3 regions of the Hymenobacter seoulensis genome follow, and region 1 is predicted to be linked to each of the others. Evidence: riboswitches for the same ligand, from Rfam matches in the RefSeq annotation. Region 1 holds a riboswitch; each other region holds the start of a gene.

Evidence for each region. Region 1 has a riboswitch for S-adenosylmethionine ahead of ACYVHC_RS02290 (homoserine dehydrogenase). Riboswitches for the same ligand answer to the same signal wherever they lie in the genome.
Region 2: it holds a riboswitch for S-adenosylmethionine, as region 1 does, so the genes downstream of both, ACYVHC_RS10800 (O-acetylhomoserine aminocarboxypropyltransferase/cysteine synthase family protein) here and ACYVHC_RS02290 (homoserine dehydrogenase) in region 1, are expected to answer to the same signal.
Region 3: it holds a riboswitch for S-adenosylmethionine, as region 1 does, so the genes downstream of both, ACYVHC_RS14280 (phosphoadenosine phosphosulfate reductase family protein) here and ACYVHC_RS02290 (homoserine dehydrogenase) in region 1, are expected to answer to the same signal.

The regions. Positions count from the first base shown of each region.
Region 1 is NZ_BAAGWD010000001.1:514,959-518,206, forward strand. Features, by position in the region: gene ACYVHC_RS02290 (homoserine dehydrogenase) at 36-1,298, opposite strand; SAM riboswitch class I at 1,495-1,608, opposite strand; gene ACYVHC_RS02295 (dihydrolipoamide acetyltransferase family protein) at 1,841-3,248, shown strand, end outside.
Region 2 is NZ_BAAGWD010000002.1:693,446-696,693, reverse strand. Features, by position in the region: gene ACYVHC_RS10810 (lipocalin family protein) at 1-17, opposite strand, end outside; gene ACYVHC_RS10805 (LysM peptidoglycan-binding domain-containing protein) at 247-543, shown strand; SAM riboswitch class I at 904-1,017, shown strand; gene ACYVHC_RS10800 (O-acetylhomoserine aminocarboxypropyltransferase/cysteine synthase family protein) at 1,406-2,794, shown strand; gene metX (homoserine O-acetyltransferase family protein) at 2,994-3,248, shown strand, end outside.
Region 3 is NZ_BAAGWD010000003.1:144,097-147,344, forward strand. Features, by position in the region: gene ACYVHC_RS14275 (lipopolysaccharide biosynthesis protein) at 1-723, shown strand, start outside; SAM riboswitch class I at 1,045-1,136, shown strand; gene ACYVHC_RS14280 (phosphoadenosine phosphosulfate reductase family protein) at 1,452-2,228, shown strand; gene cysD (sulfate adenylyltransferase subunit CysD) at 2,286-3,197, shown strand.

The DNA.
Region 1 (3,248 bases):
GCACATGTGGTGTCTGTTCCTCGGCATCTTCATGCTTACTCAGCCTCTGTTAGGGCTCGGATGGGCACTACATCCGGCACTACCGGTGCCTCGCTTGCGGCGCGCAACGGACTAGGCAACCGCACCACGCAAACCCCGGGGGCCCGCAGCCACGCCGCCTGCGCTAGCTGTGCTAGCCCAATGGTACCCGTAAGGTAGTGGCCGCGCTTACTGGACCGGAACTGCTCGTACACGTGGCTGAAATCAGCTACCTCAGGAATAACTTCATCCGTAAAAGTCACCAGCACATCCAACTCGGCGGCAGTGGCCAAGGCCAGGGCGTTCTGCTGATGCAGTTTCTTGTACTCGTAGCGGTAGCCGTAGGTCAGGGCCGAAAGGTCGCTGAGAACGGCAGAGGCGGTGGGGAATGCACCCGCGCCCCGGCCCAGAAAAAACTGCCGGTCAGCAAAGCTGCTTTGCGTGATAAGACCATTGTACTCGTCGTGCACACGGGCCAGCTCGTGCTCAGGTGTTACCAGCGTAGGCAGCACCGCCGCCGCAATAGTGCCATCGGGTAGGCGCCGGCCTTCCGCCACCAGTTTCAGCGCGTAGCCCTTCTCTTTGGCGTAAGCCGTTGCTAAAGGGCTCAGGCGGTCAATGCCCAGCGTCAGGAGCTGCTCAGGCGCTACTACCAACCCGAAGGCATGCGTCAGGAGCAGTATGAGCTTGTTGCGGGCGTCAAGGCCTTCTACATCCAGAGCCGGGTTGCTTTCCGCGAAACCAAGCGCCTGAGCCTGCCCCAAGGCCTCCGCAAACGACAGCGCGTCGCGGTGCATGGCCGTGAGAATGTAATTGGTGGAGCCATTGATGATGCCCTCCACTGACTCTAGCAGGTCGTTGTCGTAATATTCCTCTAGGTTGCGGATGACGGGCAGGCTAGCGCAGGCAGCAGCCTCGTAGAGCAGGGGCGTGCCGGTTTCGCGCTGTAGCTGAATAAGCTCGGGCAGGTGCTCGGCCAGCATTTTTTTATTGGCCGTGACTACCGCTTTACCGCGGCGCAGGGCTTCCGTCACAATCAAATAGGCCTCGTCGGCGTCATCAATCAGCTCTACAATCACGTTGAGTGAAGAATCTTGGAGCAGCTCCTGGCGGTCGAAGGTGAACAGGGCCGCCGGAAGTGGGCGGACTTTCTCCCGGTTTTTAACCCCAATACGCCCGATGCTGGCCCGCAGCCCCGGCGTACGCTCCAGCACGGTGTGCAGGCCCTGGCCTACTACTCCAAACCCAAACAGGCCAATGCGAATATCTTTGCGACTCATACCAATTGTGTGAATGTCAGCCCGCTAGGGTGCATGCAAGCACTACCCCCTACCGACGACTATGAATGGATGTTGATGCACTCAACGCCCTCATTTCACTCGGCACTTAGTCAAGAGTTCTCACCGAAAAGGCACAAAAAAAGCCCTTCCGATAAGTCAGAAGAGCTACACCCGCTGCAGACGGGGAACATCTTGTAACTTATCTTTTCTCGGGTAGCCGAAGCTGTTCCGAGACAGGATTTAGCACCTGGTATTGCTACTGGTTGCTAAGGCATCACAGGGCCTGTCCCTCCGCCTTTCTTGATAAGTGCCCCGTGAAAGGGGCGCGGGGCAAATATACAACCCAATTTTTCTCACGCAATTTTGGCGGCGAAAGGCCCATGTACCAACCTCACTAGCCCCCAGCCGTAGCTACACCCATTTTCGGATACACGGCCGGGCTTTGCGAGGCGTTGAGGCTTTCTGTTACCTTTGAGTCCGCAACTCCCCAGTCCGCATAGCAAAACCCTCCCACCCCATAACCCAACCCTACCCCCAACCGCATGGCACGAGTGGAAATGACGATGCCCAAGATGGGCGAATCCATCATGGAAGGCACCGTCCTGAAATGGCTCAAACAAGTAGGCGACTCCATCGACCAAGATGAATCGGTGCTGGAAGTAGCCACCGATAAGGTAGATACCGAAGTTCCAGCCCTGCACGCCGGCATCCTCCAGGAAATTCTGGTTCAGGAAGGCCAAGTAGTGGCCGTTGGCGCCCCCATCGCCATTATTGAAACCGATACCGCTAGCGCTGGCACCGCCGCTCCTACGGCCGCTGCCGAAATTCCGGCTCCTTCTGCCAATGGCGCCGAAAAGACTACCGCTGAGGTTCCCTATCTCCCCGAGACCGGCGACCCGCAGGCCAACCCTGCGCAAGCCGTAGCAGCCCAGCCCCAGACGGGCCGTTTCTACTCGCCGCTGGTGCTCAGCATCGCCCGCGAAGAAGGCATCTCCATGGCCGACCTGGAGTACCTGCCCGGTACTGGCAGCGAGGGCCGCGTTACCAAAAAAGACATTCTCGATTACGTAGCAGCTGGCAAGAAACCCCTAGGTCAGGCAGCGGCTGCAACCCCGGCGGCTCAGCCTCAGGCCGTGGCTCCTGCACCGCAAGCGCCGGCTTCGCAGCCCGCTGCCCAGCCCGCTCCGGCGTCAGCACCCCAGTCTTCATCTGCTGCTATAACACCTTCTAAATCAGTTCCTTCCATTAGCGGAAATCAAGAACTGATTGAGATGGACCGCATGCGCAAAATGATTGCCCAGCGCATGGTGGACTCCAAGAAGATTTCGCCCCACGTGACTTCTTTTGTGGAGGCCGACGTGACCGACATCGTGAACTGGCGCAACAAACATAAGGATGCCTACAAGAAGCGCGAAGGCGAAAACCTGACCTTCACGCCCATCTTCATTCAGGCCATTGCGCGCGCCATCCAGGACTTCCCGATGATCAACGTCTCGATTGAGGGCGACTACATCATCAAGAAGCGTGACATCAATGTGGGTGTGGCCGTGGCCCTGCCCTCCGGCAACCTCATCGTGCCGGTCATTCATAACGCCGACCAGCTGAACCTGAACGGCCTCAGCAAAAAGGTAAACGACCTGGCCAACCGGGCCCGCGCTAACAAGCTGAAGCCCGAAGATCTGGAAGGTGGCACCTACACCGTTTCTAACGTAGGTTCCTTCGGCAACGTGATGGGCACGCCTATCATCATGCAGCCGCAGGTAGCTATTATGGCCGTGGGCGCTATCAAGAAGAAGCCGGCCGTTATCGAGACGCCGCAGGGTGATTTGATTGGCGTGCGTCACTTCATGTTCCTCTCGCATAGCTATGACCACCGCGTGGTAGATGGCTCGCTGGGTGGCATGTTCGTGCGCCGTGTGGCCGACTACCTAGAGCAGTTCGACCCGAACA
Region 2 (3,248 bases), on a different contig from region 1:
GAAGAGGGGGTTTTCATGGGGAGAATGGTTAGATGAGAGAGTAGATTTTATGTCTCTGCTCAGCCTCCTGGATAACCAGGCTGCTAGGTCAGCATTGCCACTCTTACGGCAGCATTCCCCAAGATGTTCGCGCTACAGTCCGGCTACAACTTATTGCATTATCAAGCGTAAGAGAGGCAAACCAGACCAGTGCATCGTGCTGATTCTCGGTCAATTCCCCTCTCACAACTAAACTGACTTACTGCTATGGGACTGTTTGATTTCCTTTCTAACGACGGCGATAAGAAGCCTGTTCAGCCTACTACTCCTCCGGCAGCGGGTGGTGCCACCGATTTTTTTGGCAACGCCAACCAGGCCGCAGCTACTACTACTCAGGGCGATACCTATACCGTAGTAAGCGGCGACTCGCTTTCGAAAATTGCCAAGCGCCATTACGGCGACGCGGCCAAGTGGCACCAGATTTATGACGCCAACAAAAGCGTTATCGGCTCGAATCCCGACCTAATTGAAGTAGGACAGGTACTGACGCTGCCCAAGCTCTAGCATTTCTCTAGCTTCGAAATATCCAAAAAAGCCACCTCTTACAAGGTGGCTTTTCTGTGTTTCTAAAGTTCCCTGTAATATGTTTCGGATGGTGGTATGGCCCACAGAGACTAAGGCTCACTGTTGCCTAAAGTGTACCCTCTGCTCAACAGGAGCAGAAAAGACAGCTTGTTGCCTGCATCTATTAGTGCCTGCCAATCAACAAGTTGACGGCTACTCATCTTAACGCAGCATAAGCATATTAGCAGTATCGGCTGATTAAAAATTATTTTCACTAGCTATTGCATATATCGAAACTAGGCCTATACCTTTGCAATACCAACTAGGTACTCTCCCGCTCGCGGCGGGGCAGTTTTCAAAGATTTATACAGAAGTGGCGAGAGAACAGGCTCCCTGACCCACTGGCAACCTTCGACCGCGCGAAAGGTGCCAATTCCTGCCCGACCAGCCATTCGGCGGCGGGGCATATAACTCAGAGTGCCATGGAAAACACCTTCGCTTTCGCCCTTCCTTCCGCTGCTGCCCAGTCTGCTTTGTTGCTTACTGCCCAGCCGCTTACCTGCGTTTCTAGGGCTTCTGTAGCCGCCCACGCTGCTTGGCGAATGCGAATGCGCTGCTGTAGCGGCGCTTGTTGTTGCTGTAGCTAGCCCACGCACGGCGGCCCAGCTTCTCCCCTCCCCTGTTTCCTGGGCTTTGGCCCCTGGTGCTGCCTAGGCAGCGTCGCCTGGCTCGTCTGTTTGCTCAGCTCGCCCTCACAGGTTGCTGACTTCAGCCCGGCTCCTGCTACGCCCTTGCGTAGCCCCCACTGTAGCGGTTTACGCTCCCTTCCTTCATATCCAACTTCCTGCTAACCAGCCTTGCTATGTCCACGCAGAACGCTCACTTCGAGACCCTCCAACTCCACGCCGGCCAGCAGCCCGACCCCGTAACCGGGTCCCGCGCCGTTCCGATTTATCAGACGACCAGCTACGTATTCAAGAATGCCGAGCACGGTGCTAACCTGTTTGCCCTGAAGGAGTTCGGCAACATCTATACCCGCTTGATGAACCCCACCACCGACGTGTTCGAGCAGCGCATAGCCGCGCTGGAAGGTGGCGTAGCGGCACTGGCTGTTTCTTCGGGGCAGGCGGCGCAGTTTATTGCCCTCAACAACATTCTGCAGGCCGGCGACAACTTCGTGAGCACTACGCACTTGTATGGCGGCACTTACAACCAGTTCAAGGTGGCGTTCAAGCGGTTGGGCATTGAGGTGCGCTTTGCCAACGGCGACCAGCCTAGCGAATTTGAAGCTCTGATCGACGAAAATACCAAGGCGCTTTACCTCGAAACCATCGGTAACCCGAGCTTCAGCATTCCGGATTTTGAGCGCATTGCCGCCATTGCCAATAAGCACGATCTGCCACTCATTGTGGACAATACGTTTGGAGCCGGGGGCTACCTGTTCCGGCCACTGGAGCACGGCGCGCACATTGTAGTTGAGTCGGCCACAAAATGGATTGGTGGCCACGGCACCAGCATTGGCGGCGTGATTGTAGACGGCGGCAAATATGACTTCGGCAACGGCAAGTTCCCGCAATTCACGGAGCCCTCGGAGGGCTACCACGGCCTCGTTTTTAATGAGGTATTCGGCAAAGGTGGCCCGTTCGGCAACATTGCTTTCATCATTCGGGCCCGGGTAGAAGGCCTGCGCGATTTTGGCCCTTCGCAGAGCCCGTTCAACTCTTTCCTGTTGCTGCAAGGCCTCGAAACCCTAAGCCTGCGCGTAGACCGCACCGTGGAAAATGCCCTGCGCATTGCTACTTGGCTAGAGCAACATCCGCAGGTAGAAGCCGTGAACTATCCCGGCCTGAAGAGCAGCCCGTACCACACGCTGGCCCAGAAGTACCTGAAGCGCGGCTACGGCGGCGTGCTCACCTTCGCCATCAAAGGCACCAAGGAAACCGCTATACAGTTCATTGATAACCTGAAGCTAATCAGCCACCTGGCCAACGTTGGCGACTCTAAAACGCTGATTATTCAACCCTCGGCTACCACGCACCAGCAGCTTTCTGAGGCAGAGCAGCGGGCAGCCGGCGTAACACCCACGTTGCTGCGCCTGTCGTTGGGCACGGAGCACTTCGAAGACATTCGGGCGGATTTGACCCTAGCCTTTGACGCCGTGCGCACGGCAGCTACTATTCCTTCCGGGGAGAGTGGCAGCACCCTCCTACCCGAACCCGAAACCGAACACGTTGCCACGCTGGAAGTCTGATACTTGAGAGGGGTTGATGCCGGGCCGCAGGTGAGAGAGCGGCTCGGATCAGCTTCCAGCAACGCAGCGCGCGGGCTGGTGCCTGGGCTTTCAGGAGAGAGGAAGCCGAGGACCAACGCCGCCCGCACTACAGCCGGGGCGGAGCCGGGCAGAATCGGCTCCGCCCGCAGGCTATTGACTTTGAAATTGCCCTAGTACCATGCCTTCCGAAGAAGAACCACACCTGTTTCGTTTGCCTAGGCCACTTCGGCTGGAAAGCGGCGCCATATTGCCTCAGGTGAACGTAACCTACCATACCTACGGGCGCCTAAATGCCTCCCGCGACAATGTGCTATGGGTGTGCCATGCCCTCACGGCTAACTCTGATGTGCTGAGCTGGTGGCCGGGGCTAGTAGGACCGGGCTGTTATTTCGACCCCGCCGACTGGTTTATTGTGTGCGCCAATGTACTAGGC
Region 3 (3,248 bases), on a different contig from region 1:
GCTGGTGTGTACGGCATTGCCTTTTTCATCAGCACAGCCCTCACGCTGCCAGCTCGCTCGCTCAACAAAATTGCCTTTCCGCTGCTAGCCGATTACTGGAAAGAACAGGCCCTGCCTAAAATGGCCGCTTTTTACCGCGACACTACCCGTCTCAACACGGTGCTGGGCTGCTACCTTGCTCTGGGCATTGGCCTGAACCTCGACTTCATCTATGGCCTCATGCACAACCCCGCCCTAACAGCTGGCACTACGGCCGTGCTGGTACTGCTAGCGGCGCGTCTGTTTGATGGCATCACGGGCCTCAATGGGCTAATTGTAGTTACCTCCCCGCGCTACCGCTACGACCTGGTGTTCAATGTGTCGCTGGCGCTCGTTACAATCGGGCTCAATGCCTTGCTGATTCCCATACTAGGTTTGCTGGGGGCGGCAGTGGCATTTTTACTCGCTATTGTAAGCATCAACCTGGCCCGCACGTGGTTTGTGTGGCGCAGCTTCCGGATGCAACCATTCACGTGGCGCATCCCGCTGATATTGGGAATTGCAGCCGCGGCAGGCCTGGCTGGCTGGCTAATTCCGGCGCTAGGCTCTCCCTTCCTGACTATGCTTTTGCGCTCTGCCACCCTCACGATAGTGTACGCTGCCCTGCTACTCGTCACAAATTCTGCCCCCGAGGCCAACGTATTTTTAAGCAAGTTACAGGCTCGTTTTCAGCCGAAACGCTAATTGCACAATACTTATGTGGGGCGAAGTTACTAGGCCTATGTAACGGGCAAACCGCTTCTTATTCTGGGCTGGCCAATAGCTTACTCAAAAGTGTATTTCATGCAGGTTTACGGCAGAAGAACACCTAGTAGCTTTCGCTTAATCATCCATCTGTAGCAGTGTAACTTTTCTAGTGTTCTGCTTCTGTTGCGGCGGCTGCCCAGAGGACAAGAACACGGGTGCATTGCTAGAAAATATGCACCTGTTGAAAAAATAAAATTTGGAAGTGTAAAATTCCGGCAGCTACTTTTGCCATACCAATTCTTTCCCCACAAAGGATTGTTTTTATACAGAGGCGCGGAGAGACAGGCTCGACGAAACGCCGGCAACCAGCGGACCATCCGAAACGGTGCCAACTCCTGACCATATAAAAACAACTAGCCGTGAACCGCTTGTCCAACTCCGCTACTCTATCCGCCACTGCCTTTGCTCTACAGCATGGGTGTTGTGCTATGATGGGTATGCCGTGTTGTTGTTAGCCACTCACCTCCTTCTTTTTTCTGGTTTGTGCGCGCAACAGCTCGGCTGACACGGTGCTACGTGTAGGCTGACTTCGTGCGTACGCCCGGCTTTTTCGCCCGGCCGAAAGCTAGTGTGCCGTACCAACTACGTGGCCGCAGCTCCGCCTAGGGTCATTCCTGACCGAAACCTCCGCCCCGCGCTGGCTGGTTTCCCCTCCCCTTCTTGCTATGTCCGCAGCAGATGCTGCGCCGGCCGTTCGCGCCTTGCTCGACGACCTGCGCCCCCGGCTGATTCAGGCTACTGCCCTGGAGCGGCTACGCCTCGTGGCTGAAACCTTCCCCGAGCAGGCCGTTTTCTCGACCTCCTTCGGCCTAGAAGACCAGATCATCAGCCACTTTATTTTCGCTAATCACCTCCCCATTCAGGTATTCACGCTTGACACTGGGCGTAATTTTCAGGAGACATACTCCGTCTGGAACAAGACCCTGCTCAAGTACGAGCAGCCCATTGCGGTATTTTATCCGGAGCGGGAAAGCGTGGAGCAGTTGATGCTTACCAAAGGCCCCAACAGCTTCTATGAAAGCGTGGACAACCGCAAGGAGTGCTGCTTTATCCGGAAAGTGGAGCCCCTGAACCGGGCGCTAGCGGGTAAAGCAGCCTGGGTCACTGGCATCCGCGCCGAGCAGTCGCAGAACCGGCAAACCATGGACCCGCTGGAGTGGGACGCGGCGCATAACCTCGTAAAAATCCACCCGCTCTTCGACTGGACCTGGGAGCAGGCCGTGGCCTTTACCCAAGAGCACCATGTGCCCGTGAACACGCTGCACCAACAGGGCTTTGTAAGCATTGGCTGTGCCCCTTGCACCCGCGCCATCAGGCCCGGCGAGGATTTCCGGGCCGGCCGCTGGTGGTGGGAAGACCTTTCGGCTAAGGAATGCGGCCTACATGCCACCGCCCACCATAATGGCCCCGATCCGGTAGTGGAGCCCGTCCCGGCCGGCTAGAGGTAAGCTTGGCACTTCCTGTTGAGCGCCCAACATCAACACTGAACACCCGACTATATGAGTACCCCAACTTTTGATTATCTCGACCGGCTTGAAGCGGAAGCCATCCACATCCTGCGGGAAGTGGCCGGCCAGTTTGAGCGCCCAGCCCTGCTGTTTTCGGGTGGCAAAGACTCCATTGTGCTGACGCGCCTCGCGGAAAAAGCTTTCCGCCCGGGCCGTTTTCCCTTCCCGCTGGTGCACGTAGATACCGGCCACAACTTTCCCGAGGTACTAGCTTACCGCGACCAGCTAGCCGCCGAGTTGGGCGAGAAACTCATTGTGCGCAAGGTGGAGGATACTATAAAGCGGCAGCGCCTACGCGAGCCAGGCGGCAAGTACCCCAGCCGCAACCAGCTCCAGACCTACACGCTTCTGGAGGTAATTGAGGAGTTTGAGTTTGACGCCTGCATTGGTGGGGCCCGCCGCGACGAGGAAAAGGCCCGCGCCAAGGAGCGCATTTTCTCCGTGCGAGATGAGTTTGGCCAGTGGGACCCCAAGCGCCAGCGCCCCGAGCTCTGGAATGTGTACAATGGCCGCATCCAGAAGGGCGAAAACGTGCGCGTGTTCCCCATCTCCAACTGGACGGAGCTGGACGTGTGGCGCTATATCCAGCGCGAAAACATTGCCCTGCCCGACATCTACTTCGGCCACGAGCGCACCTGCGTGGTACTCCCTACGGGCCAGCTGCTCGGCCTCTCGGAACACCTGCGCCTCGATGACGACGATGAAATTGTGACCCGGCAAGTGCGCTTCCGCACCGTGGGCGACTCTACCTGCACGGCCGCTGTGGAAAGCGACGCCAGCACCGTCGAGGACATCATCCAGGACCTGCTGCTGGCCAAAGTAAGCGAGCGGGGCGCCACCCGCCTCGACGACAACATCTCGGAAGCCGGCATGGAAGACCGCAAACGCAACGGCTATTTCTAAGTGGTGAAGTTGTGAAAGGTGAAGTGGTGAACTGTACTCACGCTTCACTGG